4 regions of the Streptomyces sp. NPDC048718 genome follow, and region 3 is predicted to be linked to each of the others. Evidence: riboswitches for the same ligand, from Rfam matches in the RefSeq annotation. Region 3 holds a riboswitch; each other region holds the start of a gene.

Region 1 (4,669 bases), on a different contig from region 3:
CGCCCATCCGGCTCAGCGCGTTGGCGGGGCGCAGTTCCCCGGCCGGCACGGTCTGCGGGACCAGCGAGGCCGACGCGGGCATGGACAGGGCGGACACGGCGCCGTTGACCACACTCAGCGCGACGAGCACCCCGAGCGAGGCGGAGCCGGTGAGCAGGGCCAGTGCGGCCGCCGCCTGCGCGGCGGCGGCCGCCAGGCTGGAGCCCTGAAGGATGAGGGCGCGCGGCACCCGGTCGGCGAGGATGCCGCCGAAGAGGACGAGGAGGACATTGGCGACCGACCGCGCGCCGACGACGAGCCCGACGTCGATCGCGGAGCCGGTCAGGTCCAGGACGGCGAAGGCCAGGGCGATGGGGGCCATGGCATTGGCGCAGTGCGTCAGCGTGCGTCCGGCCACCAGCTGGCGAAAGCTCCGGTGGCGCAGGGGAGCCGGCACGGAGGACTTCCCGGTCCGGGCGCTCACTCCGCCGCCTCCCTTTGGGCCATCTCGAACAGCAGGACCGTCGCGCTGGCCCGGACGGTCCCGGGCGTGTGGGGTGCCTGCGCGGCGTCGTGCATCAGCACGCCCAGTTCCTTGGCGAGGTGCCGGACGCGCTCCCACGCCTCGGGGCGCAGCCACAGCTCGGCGTCGGTGAACGCGCCCGGTGTTCTGGGGACCAGTTCGCGGCTGCGGCGCTGCAGCTCCTCGGCGACGGCGGCGGCCAGGACCGTGTAGTCGTCGAGCGATCCGCCGGGTACGGCCTCGCCGCTCGCCGGGTCGTGCCGGTATCGCTTGGCCCGCCCGCCGCGTACGGACGTCTCCTCGGCCAGCTCCAGCAGACCGGCGGCCAGCAGATGGCGCATGTGGTAGCTGACGTTCGCCTGGGACTCGCCCAGCTCGCGCGCCGCCTCGCTGGCGCTCATGGCGTTCGCGGTGAGCAGGGACAGCAGCCGCAGCCGCAGGGGATGAGCCAGCGCGCGCAGGCCGCTCAGCTCCGCACGTCTCTTGTTGTCGGGCATGGCCAGGAGTATCGAGGCCCTTCCGGTAACTGTCAAACACTTCTTTTGGTGTCGTTCACCAGGGACGATCCGGTGCGGAGTGGCCGGGGGAGCGGGGTGGGGCGTTCGTGGAACCGGTCACGGAATCGGCCGCGGAGCCGGCTCGGACCGGCCCCCGGGCTGATCGGCGCCCCGCTCCGCTCGGCACGGGAGTGTGGACGGCAAGGGCGATCCAAAGCGCTACAAAACGGACAATATTGCGATATTTCTCTTCAGTGTCGATATCGAGCGTTAAGCCCGCCTTGGCGTCATTGTGCCGTAAGTGATTCAGGTCACGGCCGGTCCCGCCCGCCAGGCGCTGGCGTGCCGTCAATTCGAGGTTTTCGGAAAGCGATTGACGGGTCGGCTGATCGGACGGAAAAGATCATTCTTTCGAATCATCTATAGACGATCTTTACTGTCTCTTTTCATCTTGTTTTCGGTCTTCCTTTTCGCATACGGTCACGCCTCAGCCAGACGGAACGCCGAATCCTGCCGCCGTCCGGACATCACCCACCACCACCCGGCAGGAGCGGGGGACCCAGGTTCTCCGCCGGCTCCGGTGTTCCGGATCCGGCTTGGGGTGAAGTCGCGCCACGGCGCGACCGGGCATCTCCTGCCCGAACCCGACAGCTCACCTCGCAGGCGGAGGAGAGGACATTCGCCATGCGTGGAATCCGGACGCCCCGACGCGCCCAGCTCACCCGCGGTATCGCCCTGGCGGGCGCCGCCGCCGTCGCCCTGCCCCTGATCGGCGCCACGGGCGCCGCCGCGGCCACTCCCCAGGCCGTCACGGCCGAGAAGACGGCCGTCGCCGCCGCCCCCCTCCACCACTCCGTGGTCGTCGGCGACACGCTCTCCGGCATCGCCGCGAAGTACGCGGTGACGGGCGGCTGGCAGAAGATCTACGAGGACAACAAGTCGGCCATCGGTGCCGACCCCACGCACATCCGCCCGGGCCTGACCCTCACCGTCGCCCCCGCCGTCGTGCAGGCGGCCACGGCCGCCGTGAAGACCTACGCGAACAACCTCGACGGCTGGATCCGTGAGTCCCTCGACATCATGGACAAGCACAACATCCCGGGTACCTATAACGGCATCTACAAGAACGTGATGCGCGAGTCCTCCGGCAACCCGCTGGCGATCAACAACTGGGACATCAACGCCGTCAACGGTGTCCCCTCCAAGGGCCTGCTCCAGGTGATCTACCCGACCTTCGCGGCGTACCACATCGCCGGTACCAAGTTCGACCAGTACGACCCGGTCGCCAACATCGTCGCCGCGTGCAACTACGCCGCCGACCGCTACGGCTCGATCGACAACGTCAACAGCGCCTACTGATCGCGTCCGCGCACTCACCGTACGCATCCTCGCACTGCGCGCCCCGGGTCCCTCCGACCCGGGGCGCGCAGGCGCGGAATGGACCGCGCGGCACAAGACGAGGTACGAAGTCCTCCGTGAACGCACAGCCCCAGGGTGCGACCGTTCGGGTGTTCATCGCCCTGGCGCCGCCCGACGAAGCGAAGGACGAACTGGCGCGGGAGCTGCGGCCCGCCTACGAGGCGTACCCCGCCATGCGGTGGAACCGCATCGAGGACTGGCACATCACCCTGGCCTTCCTCGGTGAGCTGCCGGTCGCGGCCGTGCCGCTCCTGCGGCCCCCGCTCCAGGAGATCGCCGCGACGCGCCGCCCCCTGGAGCTGGCGCTGCACGGCGGCGGGCACTTCGACGAGCGGGTGCTGTGGACCGGTGTCGACGGCGACCTCGCCGGACTGCACCTCCTCGCCGACGACGTCCGCGCCACCGTCCGCGGCTGCGGCATCCCCTTCGAGGGCCGCCCGCTGCGCCCACACCTCACTCTGGCGCGGGCCCGGCGCGGCGACACCGTCTCGGCCGTCGAGGTCGCGGCGGGCCTGGCCGGCTTCACCGGACGCCACTGGCCCGCCGGACGGCTGCACCTGGTCGGCAGCAACATAGGACGCGGCCCCGGCCCGATCCACTACCGCGACATAGCGGCCTGGCCCTTCACCGGCACGGACGTCACGCCGCGCGCCGCCTTCCCGGGCGCGGGCTGACCCGCCCGGACCCCGCGACCGCGTACCCCGGCTGACCCGCCGCCCGGACCCCGCCGCCCCGTACCGCGGCCGACCACGCCCCTCTCCCTTCCGCCTCCCGGGCGACTGCTTCCCCTTCCTTCCCCTCCGCCACCGGCCGGATCGCGCCGCCCGCCCCCGCCCCGGGGAGAAAACGCGTGGACCGCGCGGGCGGGGCGAGGGAGACTGCGGACCCTGTCCTGTCGGTCCGACACAGCAGGGTTGGGATGGAATTGTCTGAATCGACGCGTGTCACCCCCGGCAAGGGGGCGGTGCTGCTCGCCCTACGTCACTACGGACGGGAACTGTCCCGGCTGCGCCGGTGGACCGTGCCCGCGATGCTGCTTCCGGCGCTGGGCAACATCGGCATCGCCTACGTCGCGCCACTGATCGTCGCCAAGGTCGTCGGGCGGATCGCCGGTGACGCGGGCGCGGGCTCCGGGGTCGGCGCCCTGCTGCCGTACGTCCTCGGATTCGCCGGGGTCCTGCTGTTCTCCGAGGGTCTGTGGCGCGTCGGGCTGCACTGTCTGAACCGGCTCGACGCCCATGGCATCGAGCATCTCTACATCGTCGGCATGGACGAACTCTTCGCCAAGGACGCCACGTTCTTCCACGACAACTTCGCCGGCTCGCTGACCAAGCGAGTTCTCAGCTTCGCCTCCCGCTTCGAGCAGTTCGTCGACACCCTCACCTTCAGTGTGATGGGCAGCTTCGTCCCGCTCGTGTTCGCGTCGGTGGTGCTGTGGACGTACGAACCCCTGCTCGTCGTCGGCCTGCTGGCGATGATCGTCCTCACCGCCTTCGGGGTCGCCCCGCTGGTCCGCCGCCGGCAGGCCCTGGTCGACCGCCGCGAGGCGGCCATCGCCCGGGTCTCCGGCCATGTCGCCGACAGCCTGATGAACATGGACACGGTCCGCGCCTTCGCCGCCGAGAAGCGGGAGGCGGCCGAACACCGCACCCGGGTCGCGGAGTCGAGGCGGGTGACCCTGCGCGCCTGGGACTACGGAAATCTGCGCATCGACACCCTTGTCGCACCGATGTCCGTGATCACCAATGTCCTCGGTCTGGTCCTGGCCATTTCCCTCGGCGCGGGTTCGCACGGAATCGAGGCCGTCGTGGTGGCCTTCACCTATTACGGAAACGCCACCCGCATCATGTTCGAGTTCAACCAGATCTACCGGCGGCTCGAAAGCTCGATGACGGAGGCCGCCCAGTTCACCGAACTGCTCCTGGACCCGCCGAAGGTGTGCGACCCGAAGGAGCCCGAGCCCCTGCGTTCCCGCTCGGGTGAGGTGCGGTTCGAGAAGGTGAGCTTCGCCCACGGCGGTGGCGGGCCGCTCTTCGAGGGCCTCGACCTGGACGTGCCGAACGGCACGAAGATCGGGCTCGTGGGCCGCTCGGGCGGCGGCAAGACCACCCTCACCCGGCTGCTGCTGCGGATGGCGGACGTCGACGCCGGACGCATCCTCGTCGGGGGCCAGGACATCAGCCGGATGGCACAGGCCGACCTGCGCGGACTGATCGCGTACGTACCGCAGGAACCGGCCATGTTCCACCGC
Region 2 (4,669 bases), on a different contig from region 3:
CGAGACCACCGTCAACCTCATCGGCAACGGCGTCTACGCGCTGCTGCGCGACCCCGGGCAGCGCACCCGCCTCCAGGACTCGCTCGCCGCGGGGGAGATTGGCCTGCTGGAGACCGGGATCGAGGAGCTGCTCCGGTACGACGGGCCGGTCGAGCTCGCGACCTGGCGCTTCGCGACCCAGCCGCTGACCATCGGCGGGCAGGAGATCCCGGCCGGCGACCCGGTCCTCGTCGTTCTCGCCGCCGCCGACCGCGACCCGGCCCGTTTCGACCAGCCGGACACCCTGGACCTCGCGCGGCGCGACAACCAGCACCTGGGATACGGCCACGGCATCCACTACTGCCTGGGCGCGCCGCTGGCCCGGCTGGAGGGCCAGACGGCGCTCGCGACGCTCCTGACCCGGCTGCCCGACCTGCGGCTCGGCGCCGATCCGGCCGAGTTGCGGTGGCGCGGCGGGCTCATCATGCGCGGCCTGCGGACCCTTCCCGTGGAGTTCACCCCGGCCCCTCGGAGCCACGAAAGCTGACGGCAGGTCAAAAATGTGATGTTCGCGTGATCTGCGGTGCATCGACTTGTGACGCCCGTTCGAATGCGGCTACGTTCACCCGCAGTCCACACCGTCACGCGAAAGGCACTCCGCATGCGCTCCGGGAACGGACGTCACCGTCGACCTCGCCAGGCCCCCGCTATCGTCGTCGCCGCGGGAGTGACCGGATCGGCCCTGGCCCTGCCCCTGCTCGCCACCGGGTCCGCTTCCGCCGCCGATGCCCAGACCTGGGACCGGGTCGCCGAGTGCGAGTCGGGTGGCGCGTGGAGCGCCAACTTCGGCAACGGTCTCTACGGCGGGCTCCAGTTCACCCAGGACGGCTGGGAGCGGCACGGCGGTCTCGCCTACGCGCCCAGCGCCGACCTGGCCAGCCGGGCCCAGCAGATAGCCATCGCCGAGAAGGCGTTCGCCGCCGGTGACACCCAGTGGGACACCTGCGCCCCGATCGCCGGGCTCCAGCACGACGGCAAGGCGCCCGCCGTCGACCCGGGCTCCGGCCCGCGACCCGGCGCGTCGCACTCTCCCGTCGCCGAGTCGAACCGCACCGACGGCCTGCCGTCCGAGGCCGGTCAGGGCAAGGGCAACCAGGGCAACGGCGGCCAGGGCAACCAGGGCCAGGGCAACCAGGGCGACCAGACCGGTCACGGCCAGGACGGCAACCAGGCCCACCAGGGGAACGGCCAGGACGGCCATGGCCAGAGCGGCCAGGGTGGCCCGTTCGGCCAGCCGCAGGGCAACCAGGGCGACCAAGGCGACCAGGGTGGTTACGGGCAGGGTGGCGGCCCGGCCGCCCCCGGTGGCTCCGTGGACTCGCACCCGGGCGGGACGGCCACCCCGGGCACCCCCGACGCCTCCGCCACCCCGGCTGCCCCGGCCACCCCGGCGCCGGCGGTCACCCCCTTCGCTCCGACCGCGCCGGGCGTCTCGCTCCCGCAGGCGCCGACCGGCCTCCTGGCCATCCCCGGCGTCCTCCAGCTGCCCGGCCTCCCGGGCGCCCCCGCCACCCCGAGCGTGCCCACGACCCCGGCCGCTCCGGCCGCCCCGGACACGTCCGTGACGCCGGGTCTGCCGACCGCGCCCGGGGCGACCACCCCGGGTCAGGCGAAGGGCGAGGCGAAGGGCCAGGACAAGGGGCAGGGGCAGGGCCAGAGCGACAGCAAGGGCAAGCACCGGGGTGACGCCGCGCCGGAAGGTACGGACGGCTCGGACGCCGCGCGTGAAGCGGGACGGCACGCCGCCCCGGCCGACACCGACGCCGACGACGCCGACGATGCCGCCGAGGGCGGGAAGGGCGGCGAAGGCAGCGCCGCCAAGGGTGCGGTCGTGGCTGGAAACGCCGTCACCGCGGACAAGGCGGACGAATACACCGTCAGACCGGGAGACAGTCTGACGGAGATCGCGCGACGTACGGGTCTCGCGGGCGGCTGGTCCGCGCTCTACGACGCCAACAAGAAGAAGCTCGGCTCCGACCCCGACCTCATCGTCCCTGGTCAGAGCCTCAAGCTGGGGTCGCAGAACTCCTCGTCCGACGAGTAGTCAGGGCCTGAATGTCCGTAATGCCGCAGTGAGATATGGATCTCTCTTGTCGAACGGGCGCACGGGCGCCGTGGGCTGTGATCGAATCGCCCCTCACCTGCGCAAACACCCCCTGACGGGGAGCAAGTAGGGGCGATTTTTCCGGGTTGATGGGCTTTGATCTTCTCCCCGGTCTGTGTCTACGGTCATGACCGCTCGCCACCGCGGGCCCCGTCGGGCGGTACGCCGAATCCTGCCGCCGGCCGATGGGAACAGTCGTCGCGTCATGCGCCGAAGGCAGGAGCGGGGGACCCAAGGTAAGCGCCGGGCCCGGCCGTTGAAACAGACGGCCGACGACCGGCTTGGGGTGGAGCCGCGTGCAAGGACACGCGGCCGGACAACTCACAGGTCCGAACCCGACAGCTCACCTCGTAGGCGTCGGTGAGGAGAATCTCCATGCTGTTTTCCGGCAAGGGCAAACACCGTCGTCCCTCCAAGGCCACCCGTGTCATCACGCTGACGAGCGTCGCGGGCGTCGCCGTCGCCGCCCCGCTGATGGCCGCGGGCAACGCCTCCGCCGCCACCGCCGCCGAGTGGGACCGCGTCGCGCAGTGCGAGTCCGGTGGCAACTGGTCCATCAACACCGGCAACGGTTACTTCGGCGGCCTCCAGTTCTCCGCGTCCACCTGGGCGGCGTACGGCGGCACCTCCTACGCCTCGCGTGCCGACCTGGCCTCGAAGACCCAGCAGATAGCCGTCGCCGAGAAGGTCCTGGCGGGCCAGGGCAAGGGCGCGTGGCCGAGCTGTGGCGTGGGCCTCTCCGGCGCCGCGTACTCGGGCTCCGCCTCGTCGTCTTCGTCGTCTTCTTCCTCGTCGTCGTCCTCGTCGTCCTCGGCGGGCACTTCCTCCTCTTCCTCGTCCTCGGCGAGCAAGAGCACCGGCTCCTCCGCCGGCTCGGCCACCGGTTCCATGACCGCGCCGCAGCGCTCCACCGAGCAGCCGACCACCCGCGGCACGCAGCGCCAGGCCCCGCAGGCCGCTCCGCAGGACGCCGCCAAGAAGACCGTCACCACCCCGACCGGCAAGAAGGTCAAGAAGGGCGACGGCGAGTACAAGGTCGTCTCCGGCGACACCCTCAGCAAGATCGCCAAGGAGAACGGCGTCAAGGGCGGCTGGCAGCAGCTGTTCAAGCTGAACAAGGACATCGTCGAGGACGCCGACCTGATCTACCCGGGCCAGCAGCTCCACCTGAAGTGAGTCGCGCGCTCGTGTGAGTCCCCACCTCTCGCGAGCGGCACCTCGCGTGGGTTCGGCGACTGTTCCCCGTGGTGACCCCGTGACCGTCCCCGATCGGCCCGGAGCGCGTGCTCCGGGCCGATCGCGGTTCGCCGTCGCGGTTCGCGGTTGCGGTTCATGGCCGCGGTTCATCGTCGCCGTTCACGGTTCGGGCTCCCCGAGCCGGCCGTCATCGGTCCGATTCCGGGTTCGCCCGCCGCTTTCCTCCGGATCAATACCGATGAGTAACCCAGGGGATTCGTCCCTATGTGCATGCCCCCGGGTCCTTTTTCGTCTTAGGGGGCGGGCGCCCGGTGGCCGTCGCCACCGCGCCGGTTAGGCTCTTGTCGCAAGGCGAACGAGACCTTGCGCATGCGTCACACTCAGCGTCACATCCCAGAAGGAGATGCTCGTGCCGTCCATCGACGTCGTCGTAGCCCGGGAAATCCTGGACTCCCGAGGCAACCCCACCGTCGAGGTCGAGGTCGGCCTCGACGACGGCAGCACGGGTCGTGCTGCCGTTCCGTCCGGCGCCTCCACCGGTGCGTTCGAGGCCCTGGAGCTTCGCGACGGTGACCCCAACCGTTACCAGGGCAAGGGTGTCGAGAAGGCCGTCCTCGCGGTCATCGAGCAGATCGGCCCGGAGCTTGTCGGCTACGACGCCACCGAGCAGCGCCTGATCGACCAGGCCATGTTCGACCTGGACGCGACCCCGGACAAGTCCTCGCTCGGCGCCAACGCCATCCTCGGCGTCTCCCTCGCCGTCGCGCACGCCGCCTCCGAGGCGTCGGACCTGCCGCTCTTCCGCTACCTCGGCGGCCCGAACGCGCACCTGCTGCCCGTTCCGATGATGAACATCCTGAACGGCGGCTCGCACGCCGACTCCAACGTGGACATCCAGGAGTTCATGATCGCGCCGATCGGCGCGGAGTCCTTCTCCGAGGCCCTGCGCTGGGGCACCGAGGTCTACCACACCCTCAAGAAGGTCCTGAAGGACAAGGGTCTGTCGACCGGCCTCGGCGACGAGGGCGGCTTCGCCCCGAACCTGGGCTCCAACCGTGAGGCCCTCGACCTCATCCTGGAGGCCATCAAGCAGGCCGGCTACGTGCCCGGCAAGGACATCGCGCTCGCGCTCGACTGCGCCGCCTCCGAGTTCTACAAGGACGGCGTGTACGAGTTCGAGGGCAAGTCCCGCTCGGCCGCCGAGATGACCGAGTACTACGAGGAGCTGGTCGCGGCCTACCCGCTGGTCTCCATCGAGGACCCGCTGTTCGAGGACGACTGGGCCGGCTGGAAGGTCATCACCGACAAGCTCGGCGCCAAGGTCCAGCT
Region 3 (4,669 bases):
CGGGGTACGGGTGGTGGTCGGCGACGTACGGGGCAAGGGGATGGACGCGGTGGAGGCGGTGGCGGTCGTCATCGGGGCGTTCCGGGAGGCGGCCGAGCAGGAGGCGACGCTGGCGGGGGTCGCGGCGCGGCTCGAACGGGCACTGGCCCGGGAGGGCGAACGGCGCGACGACCTCGACGCGTTCGAGGGCTTCACGACGGCCGTCCTCGCGGAGTTCCCCGGGGCTCCGGCGGACCCGGCGAGGCCGCGCGGGCCCGGGGAATGCGCCGGGTTCGTCCGGGTGATCAACCGGGGGCATCCCGAGCCGCTGCTGCTGTACGCCGACGGGGCGCTGCTGCCGCTCCGGCCGAGCGTGCCGGCGCTGCCACTGGGGCTGGGGGACGTGGCCGCGTGGCCGGACCGGGCCGACGAGACGCCGTATCCGCCGGGCGCGACGCTGCTGTTCTACACGGACGGGCTGTCGGAGGCGCGGGACGCGCACGGGGTCTTCTACGATCCGGCGAAGCGGCTCGCGGGACGGATCTTCCCGGGGCCGGAGGAACTCCTCGACGCCCTGGTGGCGGACGTGCGCCGGCACACGGGCGGCGGGACGACGGACGACATGGCGCTGCTCGCGGTGGCCCGGCCCGGGGTGGGGGAGCCGGAGCGGCGGCGGACGATGCCGGTGGTGCCGGCGGACGGCCCGAGGGCGCATGAGACGCATGAGGCGAATGAGGTGGATGGGGCGGATGGGGTGCGCGGGGCGGGCGAGGCGGGCAGTCTGCCCGGGACCGGCCTACCGGAGGGCGGCGAGGGCGACCAGGGTGATGACAGGGTGTAGTCGAGAGATCTCCCTCAGGTAACGACTGAGGCACCGTCATATGCAAGGTGTTCGTCGAAACCTTTCTGAAGAGGCCTCAACTTGGGCTATTCCCTCCCATTTCAATGAATGATCACAGGGGACGGCTTGGAATCCCTCACCCGCGTCTATTAACGTTCGATAACGCAGCGCGGTCGTCCCAGCCGTCGCAAGAGGCGGCACCGTGCGCACGCGCCGAATCCCGTCAGGGAACCGGGGAACCACCACATGGGGTGAATCGGGCCCCGCCGCACCCGTGCGGCTCGCCCGTAGGAGACCTTCCTGCTCCGAACCCGTCAGCTAACCCGGTAGGCGAGAAGGAAGGAAAGGAGAGCGCCTCCGTGGCGTCCAACCCCCCCACTCCGCAAGCCCCCTTCTCCCCGTATGGCCCGTACGACCCGAATGATTCGTACGACTTGAACGACGCGTACGACCCGAATGGCGCGTACGACCCGAACGACTCGTACAACTCGTACGGTGCCTACGACGGTCCTGGCGGGACCGAGAGCACGGCCGGGGTGACCGGGACGGCCGAGGAGTGGAACCCCACCGAGGACTCCCTGCGGGCCCAGAGCCGTTCCGGCGGCCGGCACCGCGTCGCCAAGCGCTCCAACTTTGCCCGCTCCTCCACCGTGCTCGGCGTCGGTGTGATCGCCGCCGTCGGCGCCGGCGGCCTGGCCTCCGCGCAGCAGAAGCCGCCGGTCTCCATAGCCCTGCCGGACGTCGGCCTGCCGGACGTCAAGCTGCCCGACGTGTCCGAACTCCCGGGCGTCGGACGGCTGATGAACGGTGACGCGAAGAAGGGCGACTCCGCCGCCGTCGCGGGCAACGCCAACACCCAGCCGCTCACCGCGCTCACGTACACCACCCCTGCCGACGAGGCCGCCCCCGCCGGCGGCGCCGAGGCCGGTGCTCAGCCGCAGACGCAGACCGCGGCCGACGCGGGCGAGGCACTGCGCGCCCGCATCCTCCAGCAGGCCGAGCAGCAGCACGCGGCCGCCGACGCCGCCGAGAAGGCCGCGGCGGAGACGGCGGCGGCGGAGAAGGCCGCCGCCGAAGCCGGTGCCAAGGCCGACGCCGCCGAGAAGGCCGCCGCCGAGGCTAAGAAGAAGGCCGAGGCGGAAGCCAAGGCGAAGGCCGCGGCGAAGGCGGAGGCCGAGCGCCTGGCCAAGCTCGCCGCCAGCTTCGCGCTGCCGACCTCGTCGTACGTGCTGACCTCCACCTACGGCGTGCCCGGCTCGATGTGGTCCTCCGGCTATCACACCGGTCTGGACTTCGCCGCGCCCACCGGTACGCCGGTCAAGGCCGTGCACGGCGGCACCGTCAAGTCGGCCGCCTGGTCCGGCGCGTACGGCTACCGCATCGTCCTCGAACTCGAGGACGGCACCGAGATCTGGTACTGCCACCTGTCCTCGATGACCGCGGGCGTCGGGCAGTCCGTCGGCACCGGCGAGACCATCGGCCGGGTCGGCGCCACCGGCAACGTGACCGGCCCGCACCTCCACCTGGAGGTCCACACCGGGGACGGCTCCCGCCTGGACCCGGCGTCCTGGCTTCGCTCCAAGGGCCTGACCGTCTGACCTCCCCGGGGCGCCCCGAGGCCCTCCGAGGTTCCCCGGGCCGCCCGGATTCCTCGGGATTCTTCGGCCTACGCCCCTGTGCGCCTTCCGAGCCGCCCGGCCCCTGTCGGTGTGACAGGGGCCGAAGAGGCGGGCATGGAAACGGAGCGGGCCCGGACGCGCGGGGGGAAGATCGACCCATGACTTCCCTTCGCCGACTGGGCACTTCCGATCTGCACGTCTTCCCGCTCTCCCTCGGGGGCAACGTCTTCGGCTGGACCGCCGACGAGGAGGGCTCCTTCGCCGTCCTCGACGCCTACGCCGCCGCGGGCGGCAACTTCGTCGACACCGCCGACGTCTACTCGCAATGGGTCGAGGGCCACGAGGGCGGCGAGTCCGAGACCGTCATCGGCCACTGGCTGGCCTCGCGCGGCAACCGTTCCGACATCCTCGTCGCCACCAAGGCCGGTTCCCACGCCGACTACAAGGGGCTCCGGCCGGAGACGATCAAGGCCGCCGCCGAGCAGTCCCTGCGCCGTCTCGGCACCGACTACATCGACCTCTACTACACGCACTTCGACGACGAGTCCGTCCCGGTCGAGGACATCGTCACCGCCCTCGACGCGCTGGTGAAGGAGGGCAAGGTCCGGGCCGTCGCCGCCTCCAACATCTCGGCGGAACGGCTGCGCGCCTCCCTCGACTTCGCCGAGGCGGAGAACCTCACCGGGTACGTGGCCCTCCAGCCGCACTACAACCTGGTCTCCCGCGACACCTACGAGGGACCGCTCCAGGACACCGCCGAGGCCGCCGGACTCGCGGCCGTGCCGTACTTCGGGCTCGCGTCGGGCTTCCTCACCGGCAAGTACCGGCCGGGCCGCACCGTCGACAGCGCCCGCTCCCAGCGGCCGCTCGAACTGCTCGGGACGGAACGCGGACAGCGGGTGCTCACCGCGCTCGACAAGGTCGCCGAGGCCCATGACGCCGAGGTCGCCTCCGTGGCCCTGGCCTGGCTGGCCTCCCGGCCGACCGTGGTCGCCCCGATCGCCTCGGCCCGTACGGTCGAGCAGCTTCCGGCGCTTCTCGCGTCCACCGAACTGAAGCTGACGGACGAGGAACTGAGCACGCTGACGGCCGCGTCCGCCTGAGCTGCGTCCGAGCCGTTCCGGGGGCGGGGCCGGGCCTGAACGCGGGCTGAATCCGCTCCGGTACGGGGCCGATGGCCCGCCCGGGCCCTGCCGCCCCGCCCCGGCCGGTCCCGCAGTCCCGCCGTCCCGTTCGGCTCGTTCAGCAGCCGGTGGGTACGGGAGAGCCCGGTCCGGGCCCCGGATCCCGTCGGATCCGGCCCGCCGGCCGGACCGGGAGCAGCGTGGCCGGTGCGGCGAGGGCGGGCACGATCCAGCGCGACAGCTCCAGCACCTGCGCCACGGCGCCCAGGGCGAGGCAGCCGAGGAACACGGCCAGTCCCGTGAGCACGGCGGTCCTCACCAGGGCCGCCGGCCGGTGGTCGAAGGGGTGGGCGTGGTGAGGGCGGTGAGGAAGGTGGTGGTCCGGGCGGGCGCGGAACCACCGCAGACCGAAGCGCAGCGACAGGATCGCGAGCAGGCCCAGTCCGGTGGCGATGCCCGTACTCGTCCGGGTCTCGTCGCGCGGCTCGTCGAGGGTGGCCTGCCGGGCCTCGGCGGTGGCGAGCGCCACGACCCTCCCGCGCCAGAGCGTCCCGGCGACCCGGTCCCCCGGCCGCAGCCGTTCCAGCAGAGGGCCCGGATCCGCGAAGCTCACCGTGGGCCGCAGGACGGGACTGTTCAGCGATGCCTGGTAGCGGCGGCTTCGGGGAACCCGGTCGACCACGATGCCGGCCACCGTGAACGCGACCGCCCGCAGACAGCCTTCCGGCCCGGCGGTGTCGGCGGCGTCGTTGGTGGCGGCGGCCGATCGCGCGCCGGCGGTGACGGGACACGGCTCGGCGGCCCGGTAGTCCGCGTTCCACGACACCGCGCTCGGTATGCGGTGGACGAAGCTGTCGAAGGACACCACCCCGAGCAGCAGCCCCAGCACGATCGCGCCCACCCCGGCGAACCGCGCCAGGCCCCCGCCGTACGGACCGCTCCCGGGCCGCCACCGGACGGGCCCGCCGCCGTCCACCGGATCCTGCGCGTTCCCCACGGCCACCGGAGTCCCCCTCGCGTCCCCGCGCCGGAACTCCCCGCCTCCCCCTGAGACGGCCCCCTCCCGGCCACCCCCGCAGTCTTCAACCCAGGATGATCGTCGGACA
Region 4 (4,669 bases), on a different contig from region 3:
AACCGGCTGGTCCGCCGCGACCGTACGGCCGTCGCCGCGGGCTTCGGCCTGCTGCGGCTGGCCGGCGCGCCCTCGCTCGGCTGGCTGGACGTCAAGGCCTCCGGCGGTGTCGAGGTCCCGGCGATCGAGAAGGCCGTCGACGAGGAGCTGGCCCGCTTCGCCGCCGAGGGCCCGACGCCCGAGGAGATGGAGCGCGCCCAGGCCCAGCTGGAGCGCGAGTGGCTGGACCGGCTCGGCACGGTCGCCGGCCGTGCCGACGAACTGTGCCGGTACGCGGTGCTGTTCGGCGACCCGCAGCTCGCGCTCACCGCCGTGCACCGGGTCCTCGACGTCACCGCCGAGGAGGTCCGGGAGGTCGCCCAGGCCCGGCTGCGCCCGGACAACCGCGCCGTCCTGGTCTACGAGCCGGTGACGGCCGACGGCGCCGACGACAGCGACAGCGACGAGGAAGAGGGAGCGGACCAGTGACCGAGGCCGCCGCGTCTTTGGCAACCATGACGTTCCACCCGCAGCCCCAGCCGGGCCTCGCCAAGCCCTGGGCCTTCCCGGCCCCGGAGCGCGGCACGCTCGGCAACGGGATGACCGTGCTGCGCTGCCACCGCCCCGGCCAGCAGGTGGTGGCCGTCGAGGTGTCCCTCGACGCCCCGCTGGAGGCCGAGCCCGAGGGCCTGGACGGCGTGGCCACGATCATGGCCCGGGCCCTGTCCGAGGGCACCGACCAGCACTCCGCCGAGGAGTTCGCCGCCGAGCTGGAGCGCTGCGGCGCCACCCTTGACGCGCACGCCGACCACCCCGGCGTACGGGTCTCCCTGGAGGTCCCGGTCTCCCGGCTGCCCAAGGCGCTCGGCCTGCTCGCCGAGGCCCTGATCGCGCCCGCGTTCGCCGAGTCCGAGATCGAGCGCCTGGTGCGCAACCGGCTCGACGAGATCCCGCACGAGGCGGCCAACCCGGCCCGCCGGGCGGCCAAGCAGCTCTCCAAGGAGCTGTTCCCGGCCGGTACGCGCCTGTCCCGGCCGCGCCAGGGCACCGAGGAGACGGTGGAGGCGATCGACGCCGCTGCCGTGCGCGCCTTCTACGACGCGCACCTGCGGCCCGCCGCCGCCACCGTCGTGGTCGTCGGCGACCTGACCGGGGTCGACCTGGACAAGCTGCTCGCCGAGACCCTGGGCGTGTGGACCGGGGCGCCCGCCGCGCCGCGTCCCATGCAGGGCATCACGGCCGACGACACCGGACGGGTCGTCATCGTGGACCGCCCCGGCGCCGTCCAGACGCAGCTGCTCATCGGCCGTATCGGCGCCGACCGCCACGACCGGGTCTGGCCGGCCCAGGTGCTCGGTACGTACTGCCTCGGCGGCACCCTCACCTCCCGGCTCGACCGCGTCCTGCGCGAGGAGAAGGGCTACACCTACGGGGTACGGGCCTTCGGCCAGGTGGTGCGTTCCGACGCCGAGGGCCACGGTGCCTCGATGCTGGCCATCACCGGCTCGGTCGACACGCCGAACACCGGCCCGGCCCTCGACGACCTGTGGAAGGTGCTGCGCACCCTGGCCGCCGAGGGTCTGACGGACGCCGAGCGCGATGTGGCCGTGCAGAACCTGGTGGGGGTGGCACCGCTCAAGTACGAGATGGCGGCCTCCGTCGCGGGCACGCTCGCCGACCAGGTCGAGCAGCACCTCCCGGACGACTACCAGGGGCAGTTGTACGCGCGCCTGGCCGAGACCGGCACGGTCGAGGCCACGGCCGCCGTGGTCAACGCCTTCCCGGTGGACCGGCTGGTCACCGTGCTCGTCGGTGACGCGGCACAGATCGAGGAGCCGGTGCGGGCCCTCGGGATCGGCGAGGTGACGGTCGTCACCGGCTGAGCGGCCGACCGACCCACCCGACCGACCTGACCCGGCCGGGGAGTGACCTGACCCGGCCGGCCCGGCCGATCCCGTGGGCTCGGCCGGGCCGACGGTGTGGACGGCTGAGAGAGGGACCCTGACGACCCGGTTCGTCAGGGTCCTTCCTTATGTCCGAATTGACGGCCTGTGAGGCCGAATGCCCTGTGGCATGAATAACAATGAGGCGCCTCTGTTTGGCGATGGACAGATGATCGGCCTAGCGTCGATGCGGCTGTCCGCCCTTGCACGACGCCGCGTCCGCGGCACCGGGCAGCCATCGCCGAGTCCCCGTCAGGCGCGAGCCTGGGGAGCCGGGGACCCCTCACGTCCCCTGGGGTGAATCGGACGCCTTCGCTCTCTCGCGGAGGGGCCCGTAGGAGACCTTCCTGCTCCGAACCCGTCAGCTAACCCGGTAGGCGAGAGGGAAGGAAAGGACCAGCCTTTTCATGGCGTTCACCCGTGCCACCGGGAAGCATCGTGCTCCGAGCCGGATGGCGCGCCGCGGCGCGGGCATCGCCGGCGCGGCGACTCTCGCCGGTGCCGGCGTCATCGGCTCTCTGGCCTCCCCGGCGCTCGCCGCCGACGCCGAGGACGGCTCCCTGGAGGACACCGGCCTCACCCGGGTGGTCACCGAGGAGTCCCTCGCCAAGCACGTCGACGCCCAGGCCGCCGCCCAGGAGAAGCAGGCCTACCAGGCCGCCGCCCGCGCCAAGGCCGCCGCCGAGGCGAAGCGCAAGGCCGAGCAGCGCGTCAAGGAGATCCGCGAGGCCAAGGAGCGCGCCGCCCGCGACGCCGAGCGTAAGCGCCTCGCCTCCTTCCAGCTCCCTGTCGCCGGCTCGTACGTCTCCACCGGCTACCAGACCGGCGGCGCGCTGTGGTCCTCCGGCCACCACTCCGGTATCGACTTCCACGCCGCGTACGGCACCAAGGTCGTCTCGGTCGGCTCGGGCACCGTCGTCGAGGCCGGCTGGGGCGGCGCGTACGGCAACAACATCGTCATCAGGATGAACGACGGCACGTACACCCAGTACGGCCACCTCTCCGCCCTGCGCGTGTACGTCGGCCAGAAGGTCACCCCGGGCGAGCTGATCGGCATCTCCGGTTCCTCCGGAAACTCCACCGGCCCGCACCTCCACTTCGAGGCCCGCACCGGTGCGGAGTACGGCACGGACATCAACCCGATCTCGTACCTGCGGGCCCGCGGCGTGGCCGTCTGACGGTCGTCCCCCGGGTGGCCCGGTGGGTGATCGCATCCCGCGATCGCGCGCGGCGCATCACGTGACGAAGCCCCGGCTCGAAGGAGCCGGGGCTTCGGTGTGCGCGGGGTCGCGGTGCCGGGAGTGCGGTGCCAGGGTGTGCGCGGGGCGCGGACATGCGAAGAGCCGCGTCCCTCCGGAGGAGCTGGAGGGGCGCGGCTCTCGTCGCTTAATCGCCGAACAGCCGAACCGCCGAACAGCCGAACCGCCGCCGAACCGTCGCCGGGTGACGGCGGGGTGACGGCGGACGGGTCAGACGGTCTCGGGCAGCTCTTCGAGGCCCTCGGCGACCAGCTTCGCGAGGCGGTCGAGCGCGATCTCGGCGCCCTCGGCGTCCGAGGCGAGCACGATCTCCTCGCCGCCCTGGGCGCCCAGGCCGAGCACCGCGAGCATGGACGCGGCGTTGACCGGGTTGCCGTCGGCCTTGGCGATCGTCACGGGGATGCCGGAGGCCGTGGTGGCACGGACGAAGATGGAGGCGGGGCGGGCGTGCAGGCCCTCGGCCCAGCCGACGTTGACGCGGCGCTCAGCCATGTGGTTGCCCTTCAACTCTCAGCGGTTGTCTAGACCAGTCTCTCACGGGTGGCGAGAGACCCGGCCTTGAACCGCCGGGCGGCCCCTGGGGTGCCCCGTCCGGCCCTCCCCACAGCGCCCGGCGCCCGCCCGCCGCGCGACCGGTGCCACGGCTCCGCCGCGACCCGAGTCACCACTCGTGTCAACGCCCCGCGCCGGTCGTAGTCTTTCCCCATGCAGAGCGCGTCGGAACAGCCCGCACAGCCGGAACACGCCTACCCCGACCACTGGGAGGCGGACGTGGTCCTGCGGGACGGCGGCACCGCGCGCATCCGCCCCATCACCGCCGACGACGCCGACCGGCTGGTCGGCTTCTACGAGCACGTGTCGGACGAGTCGAAGTACTACCGCTTCTTCGCGCCCTACCCCCGGCTGTCCGCCAAGGACGTCCACCGGTTCACCCACCACGACTTCGTGGACCGGGTCGGGCTCGCCGCCACCGTGGGCGACGACTTCATCGCCACCGTCCGCTACGACCGCATCGCCCCCGACGGGCGGCCCGCCTCGGCGCCCGCCGACGAGGCCGAGGTCGCCTTCCTCGTCCAGGACGCCCACCAGGGCCGCGGGGTCGCCTCCGCCCTCCTGGAACACATCGCGGCGGTCGCCCGCGAGCGCGGGATCCGCCGGTTCGCCGCCGAGGTGCTGCCCGCGAACACCAAGATGATCAAGGTCTTCACGGACGCCGGCTACACCCAGAAGCGCAGCTTCGAGGACGGCTCGGTCCGCCTCCACCTCGACCTGGAGCCGACCGACCGCTCCCTGGCCGTGCAGCGCGCCCGCGAACAGCGCGCCGAGTCCCGCTCCGTCCAGCGGCTGCTGGCCCCCGGCTCGGTCGCGGTGATCGGCGTCGGCCGCGCGCCCGGCGGGGTCGGCCGGACCGTGCTGCGCAACCTCGTCGCCGCCGGCTACCGGGGCACCGTCCACGCCGTCAACAAGAACCTGGGGGAGGGGCCGCAC

The links. Region 3 has a riboswitch for cyclic di-AMP ahead of ACGFRB_RS21210 (M23 family metallopeptidase). Riboswitches for the same ligand answer to the same signal wherever they lie in the genome.
Positions count from the first base shown of each region.
Region 1: linked by a shared signal. The riboswitch ahead of ACGFRB_RS23095 (transglycosylase SLT domain-containing protein) and the one ahead of ACGFRB_RS21210 (M23 family metallopeptidase) in region 3 are both predicted to bind cyclic di-AMP.
Region 2: linked by a shared signal. The riboswitch ahead of ACGFRB_RS31885 (transglycosylase family protein) and the one ahead of ACGFRB_RS21210 (M23 family metallopeptidase) in region 3 are both predicted to bind cyclic di-AMP.
Region 4: linked by a shared signal. The riboswitch ahead of ACGFRB_RS12990 (M23 family metallopeptidase) and the one ahead of ACGFRB_RS21210 (M23 family metallopeptidase) in region 3 are both predicted to bind cyclic di-AMP.

Region 1 is NZ_JBICVG010000012.1:157,890-162,558, forward strand. It holds gene ACGFRB_RS23085 (MFS transporter) at 1-463, opposite strand, end outside; gene ACGFRB_RS23090 (helix-turn-helix domain-containing protein) at 460-999, opposite strand; cyclic di-AMP (ydaO/yuaA leader) riboswitch at 1,522-1,680, shown strand; gene ACGFRB_RS23095 (transglycosylase SLT domain-containing protein) at 1,684-2,358, shown strand; gene thpR (RNA 2',3'-cyclic phosphodiesterase) at 2,475-3,092, shown strand; gene ACGFRB_RS23105 (ABC transporter ATP-binding protein) at 3,338-4,669, shown strand, end outside.
Region 2 is NZ_JBICVG010000025.1:51,815-56,483, reverse strand. It holds gene ACGFRB_RS31895 (cytochrome P450) at 1-526, shown strand, start outside; gene ACGFRB_RS31890 (transglycosylase family protein) at 707-2,083, shown strand; cyclic di-AMP (ydaO/yuaA leader) riboswitch at 2,342-2,515, shown strand; gene ACGFRB_RS31885 (transglycosylase family protein) at 2,519-3,319, shown strand; gene eno (phosphopyruvate hydratase) at 3,750-4,669, shown strand, end outside.
Region 3 is NZ_JBICVG010000010.1:265,587-270,255, forward strand. It holds gene ACGFRB_RS21205 (PP2C family protein-serine/threonine phosphatase) at 1-820, shown strand, start outside; cyclic di-AMP (ydaO/yuaA leader) riboswitch at 1,022-1,168, shown strand; gene ACGFRB_RS21210 (M23 family metallopeptidase) at 1,180-2,418, shown strand; gene ACGFRB_RS21215 (aldo/keto reductase) at 2,598-3,542, shown strand; gene ACGFRB_RS21220 (hypothetical protein) at 3,682-4,566, opposite strand.
Region 4 is NZ_JBICVG010000006.1:36,285-40,953, forward strand. It holds gene ACGFRB_RS12980 (pitrilysin family protein) at 1-468, shown strand, start outside; gene ACGFRB_RS12985 (M16 family metallopeptidase) at 495-1,862, shown strand; cyclic di-AMP (ydaO/yuaA leader) riboswitch at 2,152-2,317, shown strand; gene ACGFRB_RS12990 (M23 family metallopeptidase) at 2,330-3,100, shown strand; gene ACGFRB_RS12995 (HPr family phosphocarrier protein) at 3,392-3,673, opposite strand; gene ACGFRB_RS13000 (GNAT family N-acetyltransferase) at 3,887-4,669, shown strand, end outside.